Linked DNA regions of Pelobacter seleniigenes DSM 18267. The protein of the gene in region 2 interacts with the protein of the main gene of each other region in a pairwise test. Links are inferred from orthologs where the notes say so. Each region holds a gene or a part of one and is shown on either strand. Other genes may lie near its edges. The genes, in order: ligA and leuS.

Evidence for each region.
Region 1: the proteins of leuS (region 2) and ligA interact in binary tests that used the Escherichia coli proteins (3 or more experiments, as listed by UniProt). The link is inferred for Pelobacter seleniigenes DSM 18267 from one-to-one orthologs.

The regions. Positions count from the first base shown.
Region 1 is NZ_JOMG01000004.1:105,265-114,034, reverse strand. Bases 415-3,352 are described here. They hold ligA (NAD-dependent DNA ligase LigA), read left to right. Parts: upstream 415-838; coding sequence 839-2,866; downstream 2,867-3,352. Other genes in these bases: N909_RS0117475 (ABC transporter permease subunit), read right to left, coding at 3,156-3,352; N909_RS0117480 (acylphosphatase), read left to right, coding at 2,871-3,149. Outside these bases: N909_RS0117490 (hypothetical protein), read right to left, coding at 1-129; more of N909_RS0117475, read right to left, coding at 3,353-3,977; N909_RS0117470 (ABC transporter permease subunit), read right to left, coding at 3,970-4,911; N909_RS0117465 (ABC transporter ATP-binding protein), read right to left, coding at 4,980-6,122; N909_RS0117460 (polyamine ABC transporter substrate-binding protein), read right to left, coding at 6,129-7,223; N909_RS0117455 (NCS2 family permease), read right to left, coding at 7,434-8,720. UniProt on the Escherichia coli protein: DNA ligase that catalyzes the formation of phosphodiester linkages between 5'-phosphoryl and 3'-hydroxyl groups in double-stranded DNA using NAD as a coenzyme and as the energy source for the reaction.
Region 2 is NZ_JOMG01000004.1:519,266-528,200, reverse strand. What follows is about bases 5,833-8,935. They hold leuS (leucine--tRNA ligase), read right to left. Parts: upstream 8,611-8,935; coding sequence 6,055-8,610; downstream 5,833-6,054. Other genes in these bases: infA (translation initiation factor IF-1), read right to left, coding at 8,785-8,935; lptE (LPS assembly lipoprotein LptE), read right to left, coding at 5,833-6,055. Also shown: N909_RS24915 (YceD family protein), read right to left, coding at 82-624; mazG (nucleoside triphosphate pyrophosphohydrolase), read left to right, coding at 856-1,572; N909_RS0119355 (FxsA family protein), read left to right, coding at 1,816-2,208; murein biosynthesis integral membrane protein MurJ, read right to left, coding at 2,456-4,024; rpsT (30S ribosomal protein S20), read left to right, coding at 4,186-4,449; holA (DNA polymerase III subunit delta), read right to left, coding at 4,544-5,545; more of lptE, read right to left, coding at 5,549-5,832.

The DNA.
Region 1 (8,770 bases), 410 kb from region 2 along the record:
GTCCAGGCCAACAAAAAGGAAGCAAAAAATGGCCTTTTTAATTTCTCGGGAATTTCGTTTGTTCCGGAAGCCGGCTATGTTTGTGTTGGTCACTGGTGTTTCGGCAGGGTTGGTCAGCGTAGCATTCACGCACGGATCCTGGCCGCTGCTGGCCGGACCGTCGTCGAATGCGCCTGAACGAGAAGCGGGCTTCTCGTATCGGCGGAGGCAGGGGCTGCGGGATTGGTGGGGCGCTGGGTGAATGGGACAGTATCCGGTACTTGACGAACAACATCATCGGCAACGGATAAAGGCATACCCAAGCCACCTACGCAGAGCTGTCGCATCAACCTTCCCCACAGCTTGTCGCCCCGTCAAAAGGCTTGATTTTGTCAGGGGCTCATGCTGCGCCGATTTGTGCTCCACATAGCAATTCATCGGAGATGCTAACGCTTCCGTTCCCATCCCTGCCCAAATAGCCGAGCCCAGCAATGGCGCAGCGAGTAACCCAACAGGGTTGCTCCTCCAGAGAAATCAAAAGAGTTTTTTTTGCCTCCTTTTATTTTGCGATCAAAAAAAAGGAGGTCGGCTGTCGGGCCGAGACCCGACGGTTTCTATTGTTGATTAGCAAGTCGGTTCGGTCTCGCAACAAAAGCCAAATCCCCCTGAGTCCCCCTTTGCTGGGAAAATGCCAAGACAGGGATGAAACCACCCCCCTCCCCTTTTCACCTGTACCACAACCAATTTTTTAAGGTACATTTCAAGGATCATCCAAACAGCCCCTGATCGTTGCAACAAACCGTACTGCATGCTATAAGCCCTCAACAAATTGAACTTCGGTAACCCAAGGAACAAAGCAATGGCATCAGACACCCCGCTAGATTTTGAAGAAGCGCGCCAGCAGCATCAGCAATTGGCGACCAGCCTGCACCATCATAATTATCAGTATCATGCTCTGGACCGGCCTGAGATCAGCGACGCTGAATATGACCGGCTGATGCAGCAGCTGCTGCAACTTGAGCAGCAGTTCCCACAGCTGGTCACCCCGGAATCACCTTCGCAGCGGGTCGGCAGCACCCCGCTGGAAAGTTTCCCGCCGGCCCGGCATTCCCAACCGATGTTGTCCCTGGAAAACGCCTTCAACACCGCCGACTTGATCGAATTTGATGCCCGGATCAAACGGTTCCTCTCCAGCACCGCCGACATCGAGTATATCTGCGAACCGAAACTGGACGGGGTGGCGGTGGCCCTGACCTATGAGCAGGGCAAACTGGTGCGCGGCGCGACCCGCGGCAACGGTACGGTCGGCGAGGACATCACCCAGAATATCCGTACCATCAATGCGGTGCCCTTGCAATTGCGGGGGGATTTTCCGGAACGCCTCGAAGTCCGCGGCGAGGTCTACATGGAACTTGCCGCCTTCCGCCAGGTTAACGAACAGCGCCGCGAAGAAGGTGAAGCCACTTACGCCAACCCGCGCAACCTGACCGCCGGCAGCCTGCGTCAACTCGATGCCCGGCTGACCGCGGCGCGCCCGTTGACCATGTGCTGCTACGGCTGTGGCGAGATGTCTGGAGCAAGCCCGAAATCCCATATGGAACTGCTCGAAGCACTCAGCCGCTGGGGGCTCAAAGTCAACCTGGATATTGTCCGGGTCGTCCCGGCCATCGCCGGCGTTGCCGCCAGATACCTGGAACTGATGGAGCAGCGCGACGACCTGCCCTATGAAATCGACGGCATGGTGGTCAAGGTCAATGCCATCGAACTGCAACAGGAACTGGGGGAAAAGAGCCGCACACCGCGCTGGGCCATTGCCGGTAAGTTCCCGGCCCGCCAGGAACAGACCGTGGTGGAATCGGTTCGTCTTCAGGTCGGCCGCACCGGCGCTATCACCCCGGTGGCCAATCTGCGGCCGGTCAATGTCAGCGGCGTGACGGTGTCCAGCGCCAGCCTCCACAACTGGGATGAGATCGAACGGCTCGGGGTAATGATCGGCGATACGGTCGTGGTCGAGCGGGCCGGAGATGTCATCCCGGATATTGTCAAGGTCCTGACCGAGCATCGCACCGGCCAGGAACAACCCATCGTCCAGCCGGAGCGCTGCCCGGTCTGCAATTCCCTGGTGGTTCGCGAAGAAGGCGAAGTGGTGCCGCGCTGTCAGGGGGTCGATTGCCCGGCCCAGCTCAAGGAATCCCTCAAGCATTTCTGCTCCCGCGGCGCCATGGACATCGAAGGGCTCGGTGATAAATTTATCGATCAGATGTTGCGCCTGGAACTGGTCAGCAGTCTGGCCGACCTTTACCGGCTGAAGCGGGATGACCTGTTCCAGTTCGAGCGAATGGGCGAGAAATTGGCGGAGAACCTGCTCGGAGCCATTGCCGCAAGCAAGCAGCGGCCATTGGAAAACTTCATTTATGGCCTCGGCATCCGCCATGTCGGCAATCACCTGGCCAAGGTTCTGAGCCGCCGCTATCCCGACCTGGACGCCCTGGCCGAGGCCGACTATGATGAGCTTATTGAGCTGCACGAAATCGGCCCGCAGGTAGCCAAAAGCGTGACCCTGTTTTTTCGCACCGAGAGCAACCGACAGCTACTGGCCGAGCTGAAAAAACTGGGAGTCAAACCGCAAGCGTCCGCCAGCCAGCCCGCCGGAGAATTGTTTAAAGGAAAAACTTTCGTTTTCACCGGGGCACTGGAACGTTTTACCCGCAAGGAAGGGGAACATCTGGTCGAAGCCCAGGGCGGCCGAGCCAGCGGCTCGGTCAGTAAAAAAACCGATTATGTGGTAGCCGGCCCCGGTGCCGGCAGCAAGCTGGCCAAGGCCGAGCAGCTCGGTATCGCCGTACTGAGCGAAGAGGAGTTTTTACAGTTGCTCGAAAAGGAGTGATCGCGTGCCGCAAACAAGGGCGGAGGTTATTATCAGCGGCCGGGTGCAGGGGGTCGGTTTTCGCTACAGCACCTTCCGAGTCGCACAGCGGAACGGTCTGACCGGCTGGTGTCGAAACAATCCCGATCATACCGTAGCGGCCGTTTTTGAAGGTGAGCAGGAGGCCCTGGAAGCTATGCTGGAATGGTGTCGGCGGGGTCCAGCCCTGGCCCGGGTCGACGACGTTCAGGTCCGCTGGGGAGAAGCCACCGGCGAGTTCAGCACTTTTAGTATCGAGCCCTGAAACCGCTCAGCGCGGCAGCCGGCTGCGCTCGTGCCGCCGTTCCTGTCGGTGCAGCACAATCCCGGTCAGCACAATCCCGCTGGTGACCACCAACAGGATCAGACTGGCCAGGGCGTTGATGACCGGACTCACCCCCAGGCGGACGCTGGAATAGACCACCATCGGCAAGGTGGTGGCTCCCGGACCGGAGACAAAACTGGCGATCACCAGGTCATCCAGCGACAGCGTGAACGCCAGCAACCAACCGGCACTGATCGCCGGAGCGATCACCGGCAGGGTAATCAGCAAAAACACCTTCCACGGCCGGGCGCCCAAGTCCATCGCCGCCTCTTCCAAAGCAATATCCATATCGACCAACCGCGACTGCACCACCACCGTCACATAAGCGGCGCTGAAGGTTACATGAGCCAGCAGGATGGTGATCATCCCACGGGTTTCCGGCCAGCCGGTCAGCTGCTGCAGACCGACAAACAACAGCAACGTCGACAGCCCGATGATCACGTCCGGCATCACCAGCGGCGCGCCGACCATGCTGGAGAGGAATCCGCGCCCCCGAAAGCGTCCGAAGCGGGCCAGGGAGAAACCGGCGAACAGTCCCAGAACCACCGCCAGGCTGGCATTGAGGGCAGCAATTTTCAGGCTCAGCCAGGCTGCGGAAAGGATCTGCTCATCGGCAAACAGTTCCCGATACCAGTGCGTTGAAAAACCGCCCCAGACCGTGACCAAACGCGACTTGTTAAAGGAATAAATCACCAGCGAGACGATCGGCCCGTACAGAAAAGCATAACCGAACGCCAGCATGCTGAACAGGAACCAAGGCTTACGCATCGGGAGCTCCCTTCAGGCGTTCGGGCTGATCCTGGGTCCGTCCCTGAACCCGCTGAAAGAGGATCATCGGCACAACCAGCAGCAACAACAGCAATACCGCAATGGCCGAGGCCACCGGCCAATCGCGGTTGGTGAAAAATTCGTTCCAGAGAATCTTGCCGATCATCAGACTGTCCGGACCGCCGAGCAGGTCGGGGATGACGAACTCACCGACGGCCGGAATGAACACCAGCAGGCAGCCGGCAATCACTCCTGGCAAAGAGAGGGGAAAGGTCACGCTCCAGAAACTGCGTAGCGGCCGGCAGCCAAGATCCTCGGCCGCCTCGAGCAAACTTTGATCCAGCTTGATCAGGGTGGCGTAGAGGGGCAACACCATGAACGGCAGGTAGGAATAAACAATCCCCAAATATACGGCAAAATCGCTGTGCAGCAGCGGCAACGGCTGATCGATCACTCCCAGCCAGAGCAGCAGATTGTTGAGCAGGCCGTTATTCTTCAGCAGGCCAATCCAGGCATAGACGCGGATCAAAAAGCTGGTCCAGAACGGCAGAATCACCAGCATCAGCAGGACCAACCGCCAGCGCGCCCTGACCCGGGTAATTCCCAGGGCCATGGGATAACCGACCAGCAGGGTTAAAAATGCGGAAATCCCGGCCACCTTGATGGAATTGACAAAAGCCCGGAAATACAGCGAATCTTCCAGCAAGAGCAGATAGTTGGCGATATTCAGTCGGATCTGCAGCAGGCCGTCGGCCGAGAACTGAACCAAAGCTGAAAACGGTGGCAACGCCAGCAGCGATTCGGCAAAGCTGATCTTGAGGACGAACAGAAACGGGGCCAGGAAAAAGATACTGAACCAGAGGATCGGCACCAGGATGACCAGCGGCCGGCCGTGCAGGCGATGAGCAACCCCCTGCACCCGTCGCCAGCTCATCACCCTGACCAACCACAACCAGAAACGTCCGAACAGGGTCTGCGACAAGAGTGGAGATCGACGACTGCTCATGCGTCCAGGACCACTCCGCTGGACTGATGCCAGGTCAGCTGAACGGGTTGGTCCCAGGTCGGCCCGGGATTCTCACCCCGGTTACGGTTGGTCAGTTGCGCCTGCAGCAGCTGACCGCCGGTGGTGCGGATGTGATAGATGGAGATATCGCCGAGATAGGCAATTTCCGAGACAATACCGGAGATGGTGTTGACCGCGGCCGGAGCGGCAGCCGGCGCCTCAACCATGTGGACCTTCTCCGGCCGCAGCGCCACCGCGACCGGCGCGCCGATATCCATCGGCTTATGATGCTGGATCAGCAGTTCGCAGTCATAGGCATCACTGTAAATGCTCAGGCAATCCTCCTGCACCGCGAGAACCCGCCCCTCAATGACATTGGCGGCACCAACGAACTCGGCGATAAAACGGGTCGCCGGGTATTCGTAAATGTACGCCGGGGTGCCTAACTGGACAATGACCCCGTCGTTCATGACCGCCATCCGCGTTGACATGGTCATCGCCTCTTCCTGATCGTGGGTCACCATGATGAAAGTGATGCCGAGCTTTTCCTGGATGTTCACCAGTTCAAACTGGGTATGCTCACGCAATTTTTTATCCAACGCCCCAAGAGGTTCGTCAAGCAGCAGAATTTTGGGTCGTTTGACCAGCGCCCGGGCCAAAGCCACCCGCTGGCGCTGACCACCGGACAGCTGCTCCGGTCTGCGTCGGGCGTACTCGGTCATTTTGACCAGCTGCAGGGCGTCGTTCACCCGCTCCTGAATTTCCCCTTTCGGCAGTTTTTCCTGGCGCAGGCCGAAGGCGATGTTCCTTTCCACATTCATGTGGGGGAACAACGCATAGGACTGAAACATCATGTTGACCGGACGCTCATAGGGGGGGACATGGGTGATGTCCGTCCCATCGATGAAAATCCGCCCCGCCGTCGGCTGTTCGAATCCGGCCAGCATTCTCAGCAGGGTGGTCTTGCCGCACCCGGACGACCCGAGCAGGGAAAAGAACTCTCCACGATAGATATCGACGCTGACGTTGTCGACGGCGTACGTGTCACCGAACGTCTTGGTCACCCCTTCGATCCTCACCAACGGACTGGCGTTGACATCCTGCCAGGGTTCATAAGCCCTGGAATCCGGCCGGGCCATGTAGGATCAGTACCCGGTCTTGATGCGGGTCCAGGTTCTGGTCTTCAGACGCTGGATCTTGTTGGGCATGGCCGTAGGAACCACCAGCCGGGCCATGACCTCTTCCGGCGGATAGATACTCGGATCATTGCGGATACCTTCGTCAAGCAACGCGGTGGCATCTTTGTTGGGGTTGGCATAGGCGACATAATTACTAATCCCGGCAATCACCTGCGGCTCGAGCAGGTAATTGATAAAGGCGTGGGCTTCCTCCGGATGCGGGGCATCAGCCGGAATGGCCATGACATCGATCCACATGATGGCCCCTTCTCGGGGGATACTGTAAGCGACCTGCACTCCCTGGCCGGCTTCTTCAGCCCGGTCCCTGGCCTGCAAGACATCGCCGGAGTAGCCGTGGGCAACGCAGATGTCGCCGTTGGCCAGATCATTGATATATTGGGAGGAATGAAAGTAACGGATATAGGGGCGGACCTTGTTGATCACTTCGGCTGCCGCGGCAATATCTTCGGCAGAGGTGGAATTGGCATCCTTGCCGAGGTAAAGCAGGGCCGCACCGAGCGCCTCCTGCTCGTCGTCAAGCAGGGAGATGCCACAGTCGGCAAGCTTCGCAGCGTACTGCGGATTGAACAGCAGTTCCCAGGAATTGCGCGGCGCTTGCTCGCCAAGCAACGCTTTCACCTTGGCGACATTATAGCCGATCCCCGTGGTTCCCCACATATATGGGACCAGATGGGCATTGCCCGGATCCATGGCCTGCAGGATTTTCTCCACCATCGGATCAAGATGCTTCAGGTTCGTCAGTTGGCTTTTATCCAAAGTGGCATACAAACCGGCAGCGATGTGCCGGCCGGCAAAAGGGTGCGCCGAAGGGAAGACCACATCATAACCGGTGCGCCCGGCGAACAGTTTGGCTTCCAGAGTCTCATTGGCATCATAGACATCGTAAACAACCTTGATGCCGGTTGCTGCGGTAAAATTGGCAATCGTGTCTTCAGCAACATAATCGGACCAGTTGTAAACATTCACGACCCGATCTTCCGCCAACGCCGGTGTTGCCAGGCAACTGAACCATAGACATCCCCAAACCAATACCCACTTCATGGCAAACCTCCTTGCAACGGACAGACGATATAACGGCGACAGACAACGTCCTGACAGCCGGACAAAAATCAAGTTTCTGTATAATGTGACGCGGGCGAAACTGTCAAACGCAAAAATCCGGGTCGCCGACGCAAAACGGCAAAGCGGCCGGCACACAACCCTGTGGCAAACGATACTGAGCGGCCCGCCGGAGACGACTTCCCCAGACGGCTAATAGATCAGGCTCAAGGCGGAAAAAAAGGCCGCGCCGATCAAAAACGGATCGCACTCCTTCGCTTTGCCGAGGCAGATCTTGATCAACACAAAAGACAGGAAACCGAAAGCCAGTCCCTTGGCGATTGAAAAGCTCAACGGCATCATGACAAAGGTTAAAAAGGCCGGCAGCCCCTCTTCGAAATTGTAAAAATCGATGTCGCGGACCCCGCGCATCATGAAGATACCGACCGCGATCAGAGCCGGTGCCGTGGCAAAGGCAGGGATCGCGACGATCACCGGGGTAAAGAATGCCGCCAGCAAAAACAACAGGGCCGTGACCACTGAAGCCAGGCCGGTCCGTCCGCCGTCGGACACGCCGCTGGCCGACTCGATATAGGTGGTGGTGGTGCTGGTTCCCAGCAGCGCCCCACCGACCGTGGCCAGGGCGTCAGCCTTGAGCATGACCGGCAATTCGACGATATCACCTTTTTCATCAGCCAGCCCGGCTTCCCGACAAACCGCAAGCATGGTCCCCAGGCTGTCGAACAGATCGACAAACATGAAGGCGAAAATATTGGCCCACATGGACAGTTTCAGCGCCCCCATGATATCGAGCTTAAAAGCGATCGGACTGATTGATGGCGGGATCGCCACCAGTCCGGTGGGGACCGGAGAAAAGCCGGTCAGCATCCCGATGACGGCAATAATAAGGATCGCCAGCAGGATGGAACCGCGAATTTTGCGGATCTCGAAAATAGCGATCAGCAGCAGGCCCAACAACCCCAGCAGAACCGGCGGAGTCAACGGCCCCAGCCCGACCAGGGTGGCATCGTTCTTGACAATCAGGCCGAGGTTCTTCATGCCGATAAAAGCGATGAACAGACCGATGCCGATGGAGGTTGCCAGGCGCAGGGACATGGGAATGGCATGAACAATCCGTTCGCGCAGGCCCAGCCAGGTCAGAATCAGGAAAAAGACCCCGGACAGAAACACCACGCCAAGGGCGGTCTGCCAGGGCAGTTTCTGCCCGGCAACCAGCACAAAGGCAAAAAAGGCGTTCAGGCCCATGCCCGGTGCCATCATCAACGGAACATTGGCCCACAAAGCGAGCAGCAGCGTGGCCAATCCGGCGGTCAGACAGGTGACCGTGGTTAGTGCTCCTTGATCCATCCCGGTGGCCGACAAAATGTCGGGATTGACAAAAACAATATAGGCAGCAGTCAGAAAAGTGGTGATTCCCGCGATAACTTCAGTGCGGACACTCGAATGCCGCTCTTTGATTTTGAAAAATTCTTCCAGCATAGCAACCTCCTGGCAGAGCATCGGCCAAATAAGTTTTTGGCTATTATAAA
Region 2 (8,935 bases):
GACATCCTGTCCGGCGGTTATATGCCTAGTAGATTCAACAAAGATCTTCTGACGGCCTCGCTGCCGAAAGTTGTATCCCTGTTACTCCTTCAGTTTAATCCCCGCCAACACTGAAAATTTGCTGTTAAACGGTTTTTTGGTACAGCCGCACTGCTTCTGATTAAGATCAGCGCCGCATTCCGGACAGAGTCCTTTGCAGGTTTCCGAGCAAAGCGGACTGATCGGTATCGTCATGACTAATTGATCCTGCAGAGGGTGACGCAGCTCAAGCACCTCATCATGGTACGGAATCATGTCCAGTTCCAAAGCCTCCAGTTCGACCTCCTCCTCCAACTCTTGCTCACGCCCCTCACAAGGGGTAAAGGTCAGCGAGAAGGATTCGGCCAGAGCGCGCTGAAAAGGCTGCAGACAATGTCCGCATTGCATAAGGAGCGAAGCTTCAAACCGCCCATCGACCTCAACGATCTGCCCACTGCGTTGCAATCTCAGAAAAAACCGGATCGGCCCGTCATAGACCGGGCCGCCCTCTTCTGCAACCGCAACCAAATCGGGGAAATCCTCTGCCGAGCAAACATAATCTTGTTCAAGGACTCCGCCCTTGATATCTTTCAACTCCAGACGCACAATCCATCCTCACCAGGGCGAAAGAAACAGTATAAAGAGCGATCAAATCATGTCAAGCTAAAAGGGATGCTCCCAACTGTTCAGAATGGCGCACTTTCTAGCCCATTCATTTTTGTTTTGCAAGGTTTTTTTTATTTTCCCCCAGGAACTGCCGAAGACTGGTAATTTATACCAAGTACGAAACATCACAGCAAAAATGCCATCAACTCTCTTAAAGGATTTGACGAATCAATGTCCAACCCCGCAAACGATATGGAAATAAACCGTCTCATCAACATCATGTCCACGTTGCGCTCTGAAACAGGCTGTCCGTGGGACCGCCAGCAAACTCCGCAGAGCTTAAAAGGATACCTGCTCGAAGAGGCCTACGAGGTCCTCGACGCCATCGACCACCACAACCCAACCGAGGTTTGCGACGAACTTGGCGACCTGCTGCTCCAGGTCGTCTTTCTTGCCCAAATCTATCAGGAGCAAGGCCTGTTCAACTTTGCCGACGTGGCAAAATCCATAGCCGACAAATTGATTCGCCGCCATCCCCATGTCTTCGGCGAGGCCGATCAGGCACACCATGCCGAACGCTGGGAAGCCATCAAACATCAGGAAAGGGAAACCCGCGGTCAGGGGCACAGCCTGGCCGAGCGGCTTCCCAAGACACTGCCGGCCCTGAAAACGGCCCAGAAAATCAGCAAAAAGAGTCCCCTGCCGACGGCAATCTTGCTGCATGAGCAGATTCAGAACAGCTGGGTCAGCTTATCCGGTCAAATGGAGCAAGACGAACCTCGGGACGGTGGAGAATCACCGGCCGCAATCATTGGTCATATTTTGTATCAAACGGTTCAGCTCGCAACAACATTGGGCGTCGACGCAGAGGATGCCCTGCGCCAGAAAAACAATACCCTGATCGCTGCCGCTGACCACAAAAAACAAACCCAAGAAGGTCATCAATAGCAAAGTTCGTGAAAAACAATCGGTTTTGAGCACCGTCCACACCGGCTGTGGAAAACCTGTATAAAAACCTGTTGAAATTATCCGAGAGTTAGTAAAAACTGCATGAGGCACCACGTTGCCTATTTTTTGTTCAATTTTATTTTAGCGTAATTCCAGGCAGTTACAGGAGTCGTCTTTTTCTGAAAACAATGACCTAAAATTTGTACATTTCTTAATTTATGATTTTTTATGAAAGGTGTATACATGTTTATAAAGCTGCTTGGCGTCTTCATTCTGATACCGGCCATCGAACTTTACGTCCTCATTGAAGCCAGTCGGCAGATCGGGGCCGGTGCAACCATCGCCATGATTTTTTTAACCGGAATTGCAGGCGCTTACCTGGCCAGGTCACAGGGTTTCTCTCTGTTACAAAAGATACAAACCGAGCTGAATCAGGGGAGGCTGCCTACCGATGAACTCACCGATGGTGCAATTATCCTGGCCGGCGGATTATTACTGCTCACTCCCGGTTTTTGCACCGACCTGTTCGGTTTTTGCCTATTGGCGCCTTTTACTCGAAAGTTTATTAAAAGATGGCTGATGGACTGGTTTACCAAGAAAATCCAGCGGGGCGAGATCCGTATCAACCGGCTTTGACCGGCTCATGACATGATTCATCCGTGGGTACGGTTGATGGCCGGGGAAAAGCATTTGCAAGGCAACTCAGAATCCGCCAGCCGCAGAAAGACTGTCGCCTTAACTGATCGTCACCTTGCGGACAGCCTCCCCTTAACAGCCGACAGAGGTCTCCTCGCGGGAAGAGGAGGCCCTGACGACCGGGAAGGAGTTGTTGACTTAAGTGCCGCCCCGACGGGCAATCTGCCATGGGACTTATGAAAGGTCATTAGGCGCGTCGCTTTCTGCGCAGAGCCTGCAAGCCGCTTCTGACTTCTTCAATCCTGAACAGGTAGCAACAACCGAAATATACCAATGAGCCGCTAGCGACCGCGGCAGCAAGCACCAGCCCCTTCTGAAGATGGTTCCCTGCCGCCTGCCAATCCGCAAAGCCAAGCGCCTGATCAACAGCGATTGCCATCAGCAGACAGGCCGGAACCACCTTGACCACCGGCAGCCAGAAAGTTTTGTGTAAAAATCCACCGACCCGCCGCTGCAACAGCCAGACCAGCAACAGAGCATTGAATATAGAGGAAATAGTCAGGGCAATGGCCAGGCCGCTGTAGCCGTACCACAGCATCAGCAAGTACCCCGCTACCGCATTGACCAAAAGCGTCCAAAAGGACACGATCACTGGGGTTCGGGTGTCCTGGAGAGCGTAAAATGTCTGTGCGGCAATACGGCTGAAACCGACGAAGAGCAAGCCCGGGGCGTAGCAGACCAATGCCGTCGCAGTATTGGCGACATCGGTCATTGCGAATTCACCGCCGAAAAAAAACAGTGCATAGATCGGTTTAGCACAGAGAATCAGCCCGGTAATCGCCGGCAGAGTAAATAGCGTGACCAGACTCAAAGAAAAAGCCAGGGAGTCCCTCATCCCGGCAACATCCTTTTCGGCAATTTGCCGGCTCATCATGGGCAGCGCTGCCTGGGCCAGGGAAACGATAAATATCCCTTGCGGGAACTCAAACAGCCGCTGTCCGTAATAAAGATAGCTGACACTGCCGTCGGGCAGAAAAGAGGCCAGCAAGCGACTGACGATGATATTGATCTGATAAATGGCGACCCCGAGGATCCCCGGAATCATCAGGGTCATGACTTTTTTCAATTGCGGATCATTCCTGAATCTGAAATCCGGCTTGAGGACGATCTTATAGCGCAGCAACAACGGATATTGCAGCAGCAACTGCAGGACCCCGCCCAGCAAAACGCCGATGGCAAGAGCATAAATCGGCACGCTGAACAGCTGGCGCAGGCTCAATGCCGCCATAATCATCATCAGATTCAAAAACAGTGGCGACAAGGAGGGCAGAAAAAAATGCCCCCGGACATTAAGAATGCCAGTAATCAGAGCCAAAAGGGAAACCAGCCCGATATAAGGAAACATGATGCGATTAAGCCGGTCCGTTAATTCCAGCTTGCCGGGAATTTCGGAAAAACCGTAACCGATCACTTTGGTGATCCAGGGAGAGCCGATAATCCCCAGGGCAACAATGGCAACCATGACCAGCAACAGCAGGGTCATGCAGCGATTGGCGAGCCGCTGGGCCTCCTCCTCGCCTCGCTGGTGCAGAACTTCGGAAAAGGTCGGGACAAAAGCCGCACTCAAAGAGCCTTCGGCAAAAAAGCGCCGTAACAGGTTGGGGATGGTAAAGGCAACAAAAAAAGCATCCGTTGCCAGGCCGGCACCGAACAGGCGTGCCACCAGGACATCCCGCACCAAACCGCCGATGCGGCTGAGCAGGGTCGCCATCGCCATGGTGACGGTCGACCAGCCTATGGTTCTTCGACTTGTCATTATTCTATTTTAATCCTTTTTATACAGAAGATAAGTTCCTGGAGAAGCGTTACTTTTTATTTAAATTAAAAATTTTCTAACTTGACAGGAAGAGATAAGACGCATAATATCGCCGCCACTTGTGACAATATCCCATTTCAACGCGTAAGGAGATTTTTTTCGTGGCAAACCATAAATCGGCAATTAAACGCAATAAGCAGAACCAGATCCGTAACGCCCGCAATACCCATATTCGCTCAACCATGCGGACCCTGGTCAAAAATATCCGGGAAGCTGCTGCGGCTGAGGACAAAGACGCTGCCCAGGCCGCTTTGGCCAAAGCAATTCCCTATATCGACAAAACCGCAGCAAAAGGCGTTATCCATAAAGCGACCGCAAGCCGCAAAATTTCCCGCCTGAGCAAATTGGTCAACAGCCTGGCCTGAACCGGGATGACATAGGGACATTCGGCGCTGTCACCAGGCCGCTGTCCCGCAATGAACGATTGAAAAACAAGGAGATCTCAATCTCCTTGTTTTTTTAGTTCGTCTTTCGTTTGGTCAGCCGCAGGATCAAACTATCCAGTAAAGCATCCGCATCCGCGCCGCTCGATTTCATGGCCAGATCGGTTTCCAGAAACAGTTCAAAAGCGGTCATGAAATCCTGACGGGAAAACCGTTTGGCTTGCTGAATAAGTCCATCGACCACAAAAAAGGGAATCCGGGCAATACTCGCGATCTCTTTCTGGGGACAATCCTGAGCACTAAGCTCCCTGACCTTCCAGAGCTGGCGAAAATGCCTGACCAGCAGCGCCAGGATTCGTAGCGGAGCCTCCCCCGCCCCACCCAGCCGTTTAGCCAGCTCCAGGGCCCCCGCAGTATCTCCACGGCCAACCGCATTGCCAAGATTGAAGATATTCTCAGCGCGCCCCCTGGAGACCACAGCCTGGACATCCTTACTGTCAATCAAGCGCGCCCGCCCAATGTAAGTGATCAATTTATCCAGCTCAGAATGGACTTCCTGCAATCGCTCACCAACGGTCGCACAGAACAGGCTGAGCGCATCGGCCGAGATTTCGATATCCTTCTCATCAAGATAATTTTTCACATGCCGGGGCAGGTCCCTTTCAGAGAGCCCTTTGAATTCAACCAGAACACCGACTTTTTTGAATTGCTGGAAAAATTTCCGCCGACCATCGATTTTTTCGGCAACCAGCAGCAGGCAGGTTTCGGGCACGGGATTACCCAGGTAGTCCATCAGCCGATCCTGTTCAGCAGCAGGCAGCAAATGAGCATCACTGATGGTGACCAGTCTTCGGGCCGCAAAAACAGGGAGGGTTTCGGCGGCATCAAGAACCTGCTCGGCCCGACAGCTTTTCCCTTCGAAGCGATGATCGTTAAAATCATCAACCCCGGTCGGAAAAAGAACCTGGCGCACCCGCTTGGCGGCCTGGTTCACTAAAAAGCTTTCCTCGCCATACAGACAGAGCAGTTCTGGAACTCGTTTTTCACGCAACAGGCGATTGAATTCCTCAACTGTCATAGGCTAGTTACTCAGCAAACGAAAACGCAACTCTTCCGCCAGTCGTTGACAGATTTCTGCAATCGCCTTGGCCTCGGCACTGTCCTGAGCCGCCTTATCACTGGAAACGGAATAGGAGCTTTTCCAGCTGATGCGCTGTTGCCAAAGTTCCTGATTGGACTTGACACGAGTTAACCGGGCATCCACCGTCATGGCAGAATCATATTCGGCGATGTCGTCATGGCTGTCATAGGAGATGGCCTGCCTGGAATATGTGCGGATGGTCAGAGTCAAAATCGCTTCGGCAGCGGCAGAATTAAAAACCTCGGCAATCTGCCTGCTCCGGGCAAATTCATCGGTCACACGACTGATCAGTCTCGTTTCCAGATAAGGTTCGCTGGTCAGGTTATTGATCGGTGCGACATAAATCTTACTGAGCCCGCCGGGCAAGTGTCCTCCTTGCCCGGCAAAATGATAACCGCAGCCGCTGAGCAACAACAGGGTAACAAAAACAAGCGCGAAGGGTCTCATCAAGCGACCACGACGTTGATCAGGCGGCCGGGGACAACAATTATTTTCCGCACCTGTTTGCCTTCGATAAACCGCTGGACATTGGCTTCACTTAGCGCGGCCTGTTCAATAGCGGCCTGCTCGGCATCAATTGCCACAGCCAGCTTGCCACGCACCTTGCCGTTGACCTGAACCACCATGGTCACTTCATCGGCGACCAGCGCCTGGTCATCCCAGCTCGGCCAGCCGGCGGCTTCGATACCATCGGTATGCCCCAACTGCTGCCAAAGCTCCTCACAGATATGCGGAACAAAGGGGTTCAGCAACCGCACCACCGTTTCCAGAGCTTCCCGCATGATCCCGGGATTATTAGCCGTCGACTTGAATGCATAGATGGCATTGACCAGCTCCATCACTGCCGCAATAGCGGTATTGAAATGGAACCGACCGTCGATGTCCTCACTGACCTTTTTAATTGTCTGATGGATTTTGCGCTTTAGTTCGGCCGCTTCACCGGACACCTCGGCGGGCATATCGGCCGCGGCAATCGCTTCGAGGTTGTCGCCGACGGCACGCCAGACCCGGCTGAGGAAACGGGAGCACCCTTCCACCCCCTGCTCATTCCATTCGAGATCCTTCTCCGGGGGAGCCGCAAAAAGTGAAAACAGCCGCGCAGTGTCTGCCCCGTATTGCTCGATCAATTGGTTGGGATCGATGACGTTCTTTTTGGACTTGCTCATCTTTTCGGTGCGGCCGAAGCTCACCGGACGTTCGCAAAGCACACACTTCCCATCCACGACCTGTTCCGGGTACAGCCAGCCGTGCTCGTTGCAGCGTTGGGTTTCCTTGCACACCATCCCCTGGGTTAACAGATTGGTGAAGGGCTCGTCGACATCGATCATCCCGAGGTCACGAAGAATTTTGGTATAGAACCGGGCATAGAGCAAATGCATGACCGCATGCTCAATCCCGCCGATGTACTGGTCGACGGGCAACCAATAATTTGCAGCCGCTTTATCCAGCGGTCCATCCTGATAGTCCGGGCAGGCATAGCGGGCGAAATACCAGGAACTCTCCACGAAGGTATCGAAGGTATCGCTCTCCCGGCGGGCCGGCTGGCCGCATTTCGGGCAGGCTACCTGCATGAATTCCTGATGCTTGGCCAGGGGGGATCCACCCTCTCCGGTTAATTCAACATCCATCGGCAACGTGACCGGCAGATCCTTTTCCGGGACCGGCACGGCACCACAGCTGTCACAATAAATGATCGGGATCGGTGTACCCCAATAGCGCTGCCGGGAGACCCCCCAATCGCGTAACCGATAATTGACGGTTTTACGTCCTTCCCCGCGGGAATCGAGATATTCAGCGATCTTCTCCTTGGCCGCCTCATTGTCGAGGCCATCGAATTGGCCGGAATTGACCAGCACACCGGAGCCGACATAGGCTTCCGGCAACTGCTCGGCAGCTAAGTCTTCGCCTTCCGGCTGAATGACAACCTGCAGGGGCAGACCATATTTCCGGGCAAATTCGAAGTCCCGCTGATCATGGGCCGGAACCGCCATAACCGCACCGGTCCCATAATCCATAAGCACAAAGTTAGCCAAAAAGACCGGGATCTTCTGGCCGGTCAGGGGATTCAAACAGTACGAGCCGGTAAAGACACCTTTCTTTTCCAGATCTCCGCTGATCCGGGCAGTCTTGTCCTGGCCGGCGACTTCTTCCATGAACTGGCTGACCGCTGCGCGTTGTTCTTCGGTCACCAGAGTTTCCGCCAACGGATGCTCCGGCGCCAGACTCATGAAGGTGGCTCCGAAAAGAGTGTCCGGCCGGGTGGTAAAGACCTTGATCTGACAGCTGCTGTCGACGACCGTAAAAACGATCTCACACCCGTAACTCCTGCCGATCCAATTGCGTTGCATGGCCAGCACCCGCTCCGGCCAGCCGGGCAGATTGTCTGCACATTCGAGGAGTTCGTCGGCATAGTCGGTGATCTTGAAAAACCACTGTTCGAGCTCTTTCTGCTCCACCGGGTTGTGGCAGCGCCAGCAGCAGCCATCCTCAACCTGCTCATTGGCCAAGACCGTCTGACAGTCATCACACCAGTTCACCGAGGAGCCTTTTTTATACGCCAGCCCCCTCTCGAACATTTTCAAAAAGACCAGCTGCTCCCAGCGATAATAGTCCGCATCACAGGTCGCAAATTCACGTTTCCAATCATAGGAAAGGCCAATTTTTTTCAGCTGCCGCCGCATGCTGTCGATATTTTCATAGGTCCATTTGGCCGGATGAATGCCGTGTTCGATGGCCGCGTTCTCAGCGGGCATCCCGAAAGCATCCCAGCCCATGGGATGGAGCACATTGAACCCCTGCATCCGTTTGAAACGGGCGGCCACATCACCGATGGCATAGTTTCTGACATGCCCCATATGGATACGGCCTGACGGATACGGAAACATTTCCAGCAGATAGTATTTTTTCTTGCCTGGATCTTCGCCGGCACGAAAAGTTTGCTGTTCCTGCCAAAATGATTGCCATTTGGCCTCGACGTCTTTGGGGTTGTAGTGATTTTCCATAAATCCTCCGTGGCGAGCCTCGCTTTCGCCACTTAAATTCAAAAAATATCTCTGCAGCAGATACACGAAAACCGGCGCAGGCCGGCATCGTATCCAATCAAAATTTTCAGGGGCAAAACAGCTCCCGTTTCCCGGCGTTACGTATTTACCGCCCGGATTCGCAGCCTGGGTCGTTTATTTGGACCGGTAAGTGATACGCCCGCGCGTCAAATCATAAGGAGACAGTTCAACCGTCACCCGGTCACCAGGAAGAATCCGAATATAATACTTCCGCATTTTGCCGGAGATATGAGCAAGAACAACGTGATCATTGTCGAGTTTAACC